Regions from separate parts of the Methylotuvimicrobium sp. KM2 genome, predicted to be linked through region 2. Evidence: riboswitches for the same ligand, from Rfam matches in the RefSeq annotation. Region 2 holds a riboswitch; each other region holds the start of a gene.

Region 1 (3,280 bases), 1.3 Mb from region 2:
TTGGCAAATTACCGCTATTCATGCCTAATTGTTGCCCCCTCTTTTTCAAAGAGAGGGATTGAAATACTTAAACAAAAGGAGCTTAGGCGATGCTGGTCAGAAAAATTCTCGTGCATTTAGCATTTACGCCACCCTTGAAATTCCGCAATTGCCGAAAAGCAAAAGCCTATCTTACTGATAAAGCCCACCTTCATAAGTCGATACTGGAATATGCGAAAACAAGGATCTCTCCGGCATTATTCACACCTATCTTTTAGTCTTTCGTATACGCCACCAGGCTGCCAGCATACTGCCGATGATCGAATGAAAACTTGCCGAAATGGCAGAGGGAATTGGCGCAAGAGCCATTTGTGCAAAGCTGGATTGGGCTAGTACCGCGCCTAAGCCAGAGTTTTGCATGCCTACCTCGATTGAAATTGTGCGGGCTGCTTTTTCTTCAAGCTTCATCAAGCGAGCCATTGCATAGCCGATTGTAAATCCGCCTAGATGCAATAAGGCAACCGCACTCAATAAAGATAAAGCCGAATCCTTTATCGTGCTTGCATTCGCGCCAATGATGCTTGCGCAAATCAATGCGATGACCATCACTGAAACGAGCGGTGCGATAGGCGTTACGGCCTGAACCAGGCGAGGCGTATAACGATTCAGCAACATACCCGACAAAACCGGCAGAATTACCACCTGTAGAGTATTGAAGAATAAGCTCCAAGCATCCACCGGAACGTAGGCACCGGCTAGCCAGTGAGTCAATAGCGGCGTCATGACAACAGCGGCGAATGTAGAGCACATCGTCATCAATACCGATAGCGCGACATCGGCATTAGCAATGTAGCTAACCACGTTAGATGCGGTGCCGCCGGGGCAGCAAGCCACCAGTATCAGGCCGACCGCCAATTGCGGATTGAGCGAAAACCCATAAGCTATGGCCCAACCCAAAAGCGGCATCACGGCAAATTGAGCAACGACTCCGATTAAACCCGGTCGAGTCGTGCGCGTTACACGTCGAAAATCCTCGAAGCTAAGCGTAATACCCATGCCGATCATGATAATAGCCAAGCCCCAAACGATCATTGGACCGCTGAACCAAGTAAACCAAGCAGGAAAAAATAATGCTAAACCGCTGCAGGCGATGACCCAAAAAGGAAAAAGATTGGCGAGCAAATTAAGTAAGCGAAGCACGTCGTTTTTAAACCGAATAAATGATAGGCGTCAAGTATACTTTAAATGGGCGGATTTGCTGTTGATCAACCCTGAGTTTGTCTATGGAGAGAGTTATTGAACTTAGGCCAAGCGCTTATCTGAATTAAGGTCAAAATAAGACTTCTTGTGTAATCTTTTACTGACAAAAACTCGCCTAAAAAGAAATTTCTTTCTTTGGCGATTTAATCTATGCACTGTCGGCCATTGCGCTTAATTAAAGATGAACGAATGGCTAAAACTCAAAAGGTTTTTTGTAGGGGAGTCGTAATGGACAACTTAAAAGTGCTTACTAAATCACTGAATCGATATTAACAATAACAAGATGATTTCTCTAAATAAATTTTTTCCAAGCAAATCACATCAATTATTTCTGAAATTTATACACTGTAACTCAACCGGAACGAAAAAAGCTTTTAAAGTGCTTTTAGAAGCTCCAGTCAATCGAAAATCATAAAAGGGCAAAGCCATCGAAAGGTGGTGACGCAAAGTTTCCAGTCTAACGGAGTCTTTCCTATGACAGTGGGGTTGCTAAATTGGCGCAGCGCAAAATCTACGCTAATTTATATTCAGCTTCAAGGAACTCCTTCGGACCTTTAAAATATAAATTAAGGAGTGGGGTCATGAACTCTAACAGCCGAAGAAGTCAAAAAAATCAAAACACATTCAAACCAACTCAAATTTCCAAAGCCTTGGCGGCGGTATTGATTGCCGGCGTATTCGGTGGCGCAAGCGGAACGGCTTATGCAGCCCCCGACAAGCCTTGGAAAGAAGGCCAAATTCTGGTCAAACCGAAAGCCGGGTTATCGGACAGCGAGTTCGACAAAATTCTGAAACGCAATAAAGGCCAAAAAAAAGAGATAATCGGTAACATCGGAGTGCATGTTATCTCTGTACCTCCCCAAACCGAGCAAGCCGTTATTCGGGCATTATCCAAAAATCCTCATGTCGAATTCGCAGAGCTCGATATGGCGGTCGAACTCAGCTTGACGACGCCCAACGATCCGCGTTACGGCAACCAATGGCATTTACCCAAAATTCAAGCGCCAACCTCTTGGAGCTCAACAAAAGCCGACAACACCGTGATTGCTATTTTGGATACCGGTGTCGATAGCGCGCACTCTGACTTATCCAGCAAAATGCTGCCCGGTTGGAATGCGGTCGACGGCAGCACCAACAGTTCTGATGTACATGGACACGGCACGGCGGTAGCGGGTACGGCGGCCGCCACAACCGATAACGCTAACGGCGTTGCCGGCGTCGCTTGGAATGCGCAAATATTGCCGGTTCGCATTACCAACAGTAGTGATGGTTGGGCTTATTGGAGCGATATTGCTCGTGGCTTGAACTGGGCGGCCGATCAAAGCGCAGATGTCGCGAATATCAGCTACGGGGTCTCCAACAGTTCTGCGGTAACCAATGCCGCACAATACATGCGCAGCAAAGGCGGGCTTGTAGTCGTTGCAGCGGGCAATGACGGCGTCGATCCGGGTTTCAACGATAACCCTTACATGATCAGCGTTTCGGCAACCGATAGCTCCGATAACAAAACGTCCTGGTCGAACTACGGCGCGTTCATCGATGTTGCGGCGCCGGGATCATCTATTCAAACCACTACGCGCGGCGGCAGTTATGGTAGTTGGAACGGCACATCGTTTTCGTCACCGGTGGCTGCAGGCGTGATTGCCCTGATTCAGGGCGCGAATCCAACACTAACGCCCGATGAAGTCGAGCAAATTTTGAAATCCTCGGCCGATAAAATCGCTGGCGATATCCACCCATACTATGGTCACGGCCGCATCAATGCCGCCGTAGCGGTTGAAATGGCGCAAAGCATGGGGAATGTCACTGTCGATAGCGACGCCCCTTCAGTCAATATTTTCTCGCCAACGGGGGGAAATACCGTCAGCGGATTGGTTGAAGTCGAGGTCAATGCCACCGATAATGTCGGTGTAAGCGAAGTGTCGCTCTATGCCAATGGTTTCTATGTCGGTACCGATACGACCGCACCTTACCAATTTAGCTGGGATTCCAATCAAGTCCCAGATGGTTCCGTAACCTTGAGCGCAACCGCGATCGATGC
Region 2 (3,280 bases):
TCTCCCTTGGAACGCTTGGAGCGCATGGGCTTTTGCAAGGTTGGAGAGTGGCGCCTTGAATCAGGCCAGGCCAAGTGCGCCCTGATTGCGGAAGCAAATTCTCAAAATATTCTTTATGCGTTTGTCGTTGCTGGCTTAGTCATGTACATCGGAAAGACAGCACAGCCTTTGAAGAAGCGCCTTTACGGCTACCAGAATCCCGGCCCAACGCAATCCCACTAACATCAAGGGAAAAAAGCTCATAGAAGAAACCTTGGCGTCCTCAACGGCGGTGGAAATTCACGCACTTCCAGACAACGGACTGCTCTACTATGGCGGCTTTCATGTCAATTTGGCCGCAGGACTAGAAGACAGTCTCGTGGCCACCATCAGGCCCGTCTGGAACAAAACAGGCGTATGTCTGCCAACAGACGCTCCTGCTGACATGCCGGTCGCCGCGCTCGCGGCTGAGCTTGAGAGTTCAAAGGCTGCTTTTTGTTTTGCAGTAGCCATACGCTAAAATCACTAAATGTCCCTTCCTGGTCAAAACCGCCATAAAAAACTCTCTACCCCAACTAACCATCATTCGCCGCTTCCGGCAGCACCACCAGAAACGGCCCAACCCGAAGGTTCCCTTCGCCATAACCCCGCACCGGCACCGACGGCCAGCGGTTGAACACCGGTTCCGCGAGGATTCTTTCGGCCGCGTCCAAACATTCCGCAATCAAATCCGCATCGATGCCATGATCGAGCAGGGCGGTTTGAATACTCGGGTATTCGCCTTCCAGGTCGTAATCGGCCATCGCCGCCCCGAAGCCTTTGACCCATTCGATCAACTCCGGATCGTCTTCGGCCGGCACAAAGCCCTTGCCGCCGGATTTATAAAACGCCCAGCCTTGCGCCCAGAGGTTCGGGATGTCGGTCATTGTGTTGTCTATGTATGCCTTAATCTAAAACGTAATACAATTCAATAACTCACTAAAATACTCAGTTGAAAATTGAATCATTTTGTGATTCACTGCAAAAAAATAATAAAGCCAAACCTATCGTAAGATAGGGACAGAAAATCGCGGATCCTCTGATCCAGGAAAGCCGGATTGCCGAATGTGACTAGCGTTATAGTCACATAGGTGGTCTGGCTTTTTTTGTTTTAATCGCCAGACGGAGTGGCATGTATTTTTTTGGTTCGCAGATTACCTCTTAACTACCGGTTGATTTCGAAGATGTTCTGTCATGTCCTAAAAAATAATGCGCAGCTTAACAAATCTGCTTGCCATCAAAAAAATTTGCAATCAACCCCTTGGGAAAGCTTTGGCTCCCACAGGTATGCCACCATTAACGCAGGTATAGCTTAAGGCTTGGAGAAAATCATGAAACGACCAAAAGTAGTTTTAAATATGGCATTTATATTTTTGACTTTTGCGGGATTGTATACGAATGACGCAAATTCAGCCTTGGTGGGAGCAGAAGTCGGAGCATACCTAGACATTTCCGGGCATTCGGGCTTTCCATTCTCTAGTACAGAAATCGGTGATCTTGTCGAATTTTCCTTTCTCGAAACCGACGATATCAAAGCTGGATCTGCTAATTTTTTTGATAATGGATTGATTTTGGACTACACCAATCTGTCTTCAACCGGTTCTGTTGATTTCACGAGTAGGCAATGGACTTTTCTCTTTAACAGTTGGCCAGCGATTCAGCAGATAATTGAGAGTATCACTCCAAATGTTGGCAATCCTTCGGGGGCCAGTGTCGGTTTAGTTAGTACGGATATCTTTGCGATCGATTTGCCCGCTTTGAAAGTCGATCCCGAACAAAGAATCGAATGGCGATTCGAAATAGCAACACGAGCAATTGATGTCCCGGAACCTACTGTGCTTTCCTTGCTCGGTCTTGGCACCATCGTTATGGGATTCAGGAGGTACAAACCACGATAGCCATACATACCCATAGCCGTGTTTAGAGCGATAAGCCTTGACACTCAGATGCATACATCGCCGCCCCGAAGCCTTTGACCCATTCGATCAGCTTGGGATATTTATCGGTTTTAAATATAGGTTTTCGAATTTACTTATTGTTTGTTGGTAAGTTTTCGATCGGTGATTCTTTATTTAGGCATTTGGGCTTCTCAAAACGGAGCCTTTTTTTGTAACCCGGTCAAAGCTAAAAATGTGTTCTCTTGGGCTGTCGGCACAGCGACCAACTAAGCGTCTGGGAAAGTCGGGCTCACCGTTATCGAGGTGGACTGTTGCTCCGCAGACCGGACAGGGCGCGGTATAGCTTACAAGGCGAATAATCCTTAAGTCGCCGTTTCTGAACAACTCCAGTTGCGCCGATTTTTGTTCTATAGCGGTTATTAACTCGGAAGCGACGACAATGCGATCTTCGAATAAACGAAGCCAAGGCCTGATGAAAAGATCCAAACTCCACATGGAAGAGCAAAGATGCTTATAAATATCGTCAACTCTCTGGTTGTTACTGGTTTTGGAATGGTTAAGCCTAGCCAGGCGAGGTAAGAGAGTGCAATTACACTGCCGCCAAGGGTGATTAACCAACCGGCGATAAACCAGATATGCCAGCTCGATAGGCGTATCTGACCATCGTGGAATAGCCATTTTGCCCACCAAGTTGTTTTTACTTCGCCGTTTTCAGCTAATTCATACTGGAAACTAATTCGGGATTGATTTTTCGTTTTATCCGGCTCAATTGCTGAATTTTTTTCGTCATCATTGTTGCCGGTTTCAGGGAGCGGTTCGGCTTTAATCCAATATAGGGATTCGTTACCACGTCCGGCCTTTTCCGGGATATAGGAATCAAGTTCCGGATAGCAATTAAGGTTCCTTTTTTCGGCAAGCGCTATCACATCTTTTTTTCTAGAATTCCAATAGGGCAAAACCGATTTATTCCAATTGACCCATTTATTGGGAGGATCATTGGTAATTGCATGTGCAGCGGCCAGGTATCTTTATTGGTGAAACGCCTTTTTTTCTCTTCCAAATCGGCTTTTTTGAGCGATTCTTCCGCTAGTGCTCGAAGGACTTGGTGCGGTTTTTCATCGCTTGGGATGCTGCCTACCCAATCCATAAGACATTGAATTATCTCACGCATAAATCACCCTAAACCGGTTTAGGGTGGTTAAAGCCTTTTTCGCTGGGAAAAAATACATAAAACTGAACTCTCCTTTTTTAAAGCTTCGGTGTTCATAATTATGGCAGAGATTAAGTTATATAAAGCAGACCGGTATTCCGATAAATACCGATCTGTTTTTCGCTCTAAGCCTCAGTATTGCGAAGATTGTAAA
Region 3 (3,280 bases), 1.1 Mb from region 2:
GGAACAAATATTCGGTCACGACAAAATTGCCGCATTCGCCAAACAACTGGGCATCAGCGAATCTTCGGCGTTGAACGGACTCCAAGAAGCAGTGCCTAACGTCATTGACAAGGCTTCTCCAAACGGAACGCTCGCCGATCTTGGAGAACAGTTGCTGAATAGCGTCGGCGGCGTCTCAGGCGCCATCAATGCATTCGGCAAAATGTTCGGCCGAAAACCCTGACGTTTCGGATTGTTCGAAACGATTCAAATCATTAATCCTATTCTTTGGAGCGACGGCCATAACTGAAGACGAACTGTTGAATAAAATCCAATCTACTATCGACGAACAACAAAGCAAACTGACCGAATTGAAAAACAAAGTCAAAGAAGAATCGCAAAAAGCAATCGACGATTTAGAACCCAAAATTCGAGCGGGCCAAAGCAAAAACCCACGAAATCGCCGAAAACGCCGACGACAACTAGTGGTATAGGCTCGCCGTTATACACAAGTATCGGTAAACTTGCTAAACAGAGGTCATCGTACACCTGGAAACTGTGCAGTTTGATAAACCTGCGGATATTGAACATCAGTAGCTTCGAAATCGCGACGAAGGCGTCGCTCCCACAAGGAGGCCGGATGCTCTGTGGGAGCGATCCCCAGATCGTTCCTCACCTAACGCTAGGTGAGGGAAAGTCGGGAACGTCGGGCGACAAAAAATGGTATCGAGGCCTCATTACTCCCTTTATACTCAAAAATTAGCTAACTTTGTGAAGGTATGGGGTGTGGCTAGCGAGGATGTCGGCAGCAGGGATCGCTGCCGTCAAGCCCCCATGGACGGGTTCACGGCGGTCCTCGATAGACATATCCCATGCCTTTTTATTCTTAGACGGTTTTTCAATCAAAAGGGAGTAGCTAAGATTGCAAATCAGTAATTTTTTTCTGGTTCCCACGGTCCTCAGTGGAAACCCATACCTTGTCAGCCGAGGCAAGATCGGTATGCATTCCCACGCTGGAGCGGTGGGAACGAGAAAAACGGTAATTTTCGACTTATGTATAACGATGAGGGGTATAGGGGGTGACAACAAAACCTGAGGTGTTATTCATTCTTTATAAAAATCCTCAGTTGAAACTTATTAAATTTTATGATCGAATTCGGTGAAAGCCAAACCTATCGTAAGGTAGGGACAGAAAGTCGCGGGTCCTTTGATCCAGGAAAGCCGGACTGCCGAAAGTGACCGTCGCTATGGTCATGTAGGTGGTTCGGCTTTTTATTTGTTTTAAAGAATTCCGTTTGAGGCTCTATGCGAGCGTAATCGTTTAGTCTCGCGCTTTGTACAGTTTTTTTTGGGGTGCGCCTATGGTAAATCAATTACTTTCAAACAAGTACTTAATCCTCATCATATGAAAAACGGGAAAGTGCTAAAGGGTTACTTAAAGCAAAGGTAGCGTGCTATGAGTCAAAATATTGAATATATAGTAAAAATAGCAATAGTTTTTGGATTGGTTTTATTATTTAACTCTCAACAGGTAAATGCAAACGAAGCCAATTATTTTGATGTTAAACTTTCATTAAAATTAGCAATTGAAGACCAGTTAAATATTTCAAACACCAAAATTTCCAAATTAACGCAATCGCAGAAAGCGATTGTCAATCTGGTTCAAAATTTTCCGCCAAATAGGCGTGTTTCCAAAGACACTATTTTGGCTTTACGAATGGATGACTGCTCTACCGGAGAAGGGCGGCTTGTCGTTTATGATAAACAAGAAAAAAAAGAAGTTAAAGACGTAACAGACCCTTTCATTCTTTTTGATAGTTCTTTAGAACGTATCAGAAATGGTTTACTTACTGAAGTTTGGTTTTCCTCGGAACTAAAATTCCAGGACAGTGAGACGTCAGACTTCGCAGTAAATTTTGGTGCTCTAGCGATAGTCGGTAGAGCGAATTTTTTGAATGGTAATAGTTGTCCTTCGAAACTTAACGCATCAATATTAGGGTTAGGTTTCTTAAATATTAAGTTTCAAGATGACGTTGGTGAAGGACCGGTAACCGAAAATCTGGATGTGTTTGTACTTGGGGGTAGTAAAATTTCAGCTAAGTTTCTATCACCATAGTATTCGGTCATTTTTGTATTGTCGGGTAAGATTTTTTAAATTTTACCCGAGCATCTTCATTGGTAAGTCGCCATTCCATAGACTGAGTGATAGGATCTCTTTTTTTCGGCTCTTCCGTATTTCCCGTGGTTCTCCCCAATATCTAGTGTTCAGGAAAGAAGGTCCGGCGCCCCTGAACATCCAGCCAAATATGCTGGAACAATCGGCCCAGGCTATAGTAAAGTGGACCCCAACGTCAATACAGAAAATGGTCTAATTTAAGGTGGAACCTGCTCTTTAAAAAATAAATCTTTTATAATTATTGCGCCGCAGGCGTTTTCATCACCCTCTTTCGGTTCATGGCGGGCCTGTGGGCAAAGGGTGAATGAGTGTGGGTAAGCTCGTGGGAAACTGCTTCAGCAGTTTTCCATCAGCTTATCCACACGGTCCGAAGGACATTCACGCTTTGTCCACAGGCCCGCCACGCGCCATGCCTATTAGCCGCCATGGACTTCATGCGGTGTCGCGTAATTCAGGCTTTGATGTGGCCTCGTTTCGTTGTAAAACTGAAAATACTCGGCCAGTCCGGTTTTGGCTTCGGTCATCGTTTCATAGCCTTTGACATAGATATTTTCATACTTGACGCTCCGCCATAAGCGTTCTACAAAGACATTATCCAACGCCCGTCCATGCTGATCCGTATCCCGGCCTCCGTCAAGCGCCCGGTAAATTCCCGGCTGGTAAACTGGCTGCCTTGGTCGCTATTGAAAATATCCGGCTGCCCGTGTCGTAACGCGGCTTCCAGGCAATCCAGACAAAACCCGATATCGATCGTGTTGGATAAGTACCAGGCCAAGACTTTGCGGCTATACCAATCGATCACGGCCACCAGGTAGGCAAATCCCTGAGCGAGCCGTACATAAGTAATATCGGTACTCCAGACCTGATTGGGCCGTTCGATCGCCAAGTCGTTTAACAAATACGGATAGACTCGGTGTTCCGGGTGACTTTGGCTGGTATTGGGCTTGGGATAGATCGCTTCCAAGCCCATCTTCGCCATCAGACCCCGGATGCGCTTACGATTGACCCGATAGCCTAACCGTTTCAGCGCCGCCGACTCCCGTAAAAGGGATAGTCGGTATAAAGCGCGTCGATCCGATGCATCAGGTCGATCGTAAGCGCGTCTTCCGGTACGCTTCGGTAGTA

Evidence for each region. Region 2 has a riboswitch for cyclic di-GMP ahead of WJM45_RS04205 (PEP-CTERM sorting domain-containing protein). Riboswitches for the same ligand answer to the same signal wherever they lie in the genome.
Region 1: linked by a shared signal. The riboswitch ahead of WJM45_RS19625 (S8 family serine peptidase) and the one ahead of WJM45_RS04205 (PEP-CTERM sorting domain-containing protein) in region 2 are both predicted to bind cyclic di-GMP.
Region 3: linked by a shared signal. The riboswitch ahead of WJM45_RS08660 (hypothetical protein) and the one ahead of WJM45_RS04205 (PEP-CTERM sorting domain-containing protein) in region 2 are both predicted to bind cyclic di-GMP.

Annotation. Positions count from the first base shown of each region.
Region 1 covers NZ_CP150634.1:4,637,509-4,640,788, reverse strand. Annotated here, with positions in the region: gene WJM45_RS19630 (bile acid:sodium symporter family protein) at 247-1,179, opposite strand; cyclic di-GMP riboswitch class I at 1,648-1,733, shown strand; gene WJM45_RS19625 (S8 family serine peptidase) at 1,821-3,280, shown strand, end outside.
Region 2 covers NZ_CP150634.1:941,727-945,006, forward strand. Annotated here, with positions in the region: gene WJM45_RS04195 (hypothetical protein) at 1-222, shown strand, start outside; gene WJM45_RS04200 (hypothetical protein) at 555-905, opposite strand; cyclic di-GMP riboswitch class I at 1,006-1,084, shown strand; gene WJM45_RS04205 (PEP-CTERM sorting domain-containing protein) at 1,350-1,916, shown strand; gene WJM45_RS04210 (hypothetical protein) at 2,336-2,842, opposite strand; gene WJM45_RS04215 (hypothetical protein) at 2,839-3,087, opposite strand.
Region 3 covers NZ_CP150634.1:2,043,128-2,046,407, reverse strand. Annotated here, with positions in the region: gene WJM45_RS08670 (YidB family protein) at 1-223, shown strand, start outside; gene WJM45_RS08665 (hypothetical protein) at 189-473, shown strand; cyclic di-GMP riboswitch class I at 1,135-1,213, shown strand; gene WJM45_RS08660 (hypothetical protein) at 1,436-2,095, shown strand; partial or broken gene WJM45_RS08655 (IS3 family transposase) at 2,572-3,280, opposite strand, start outside.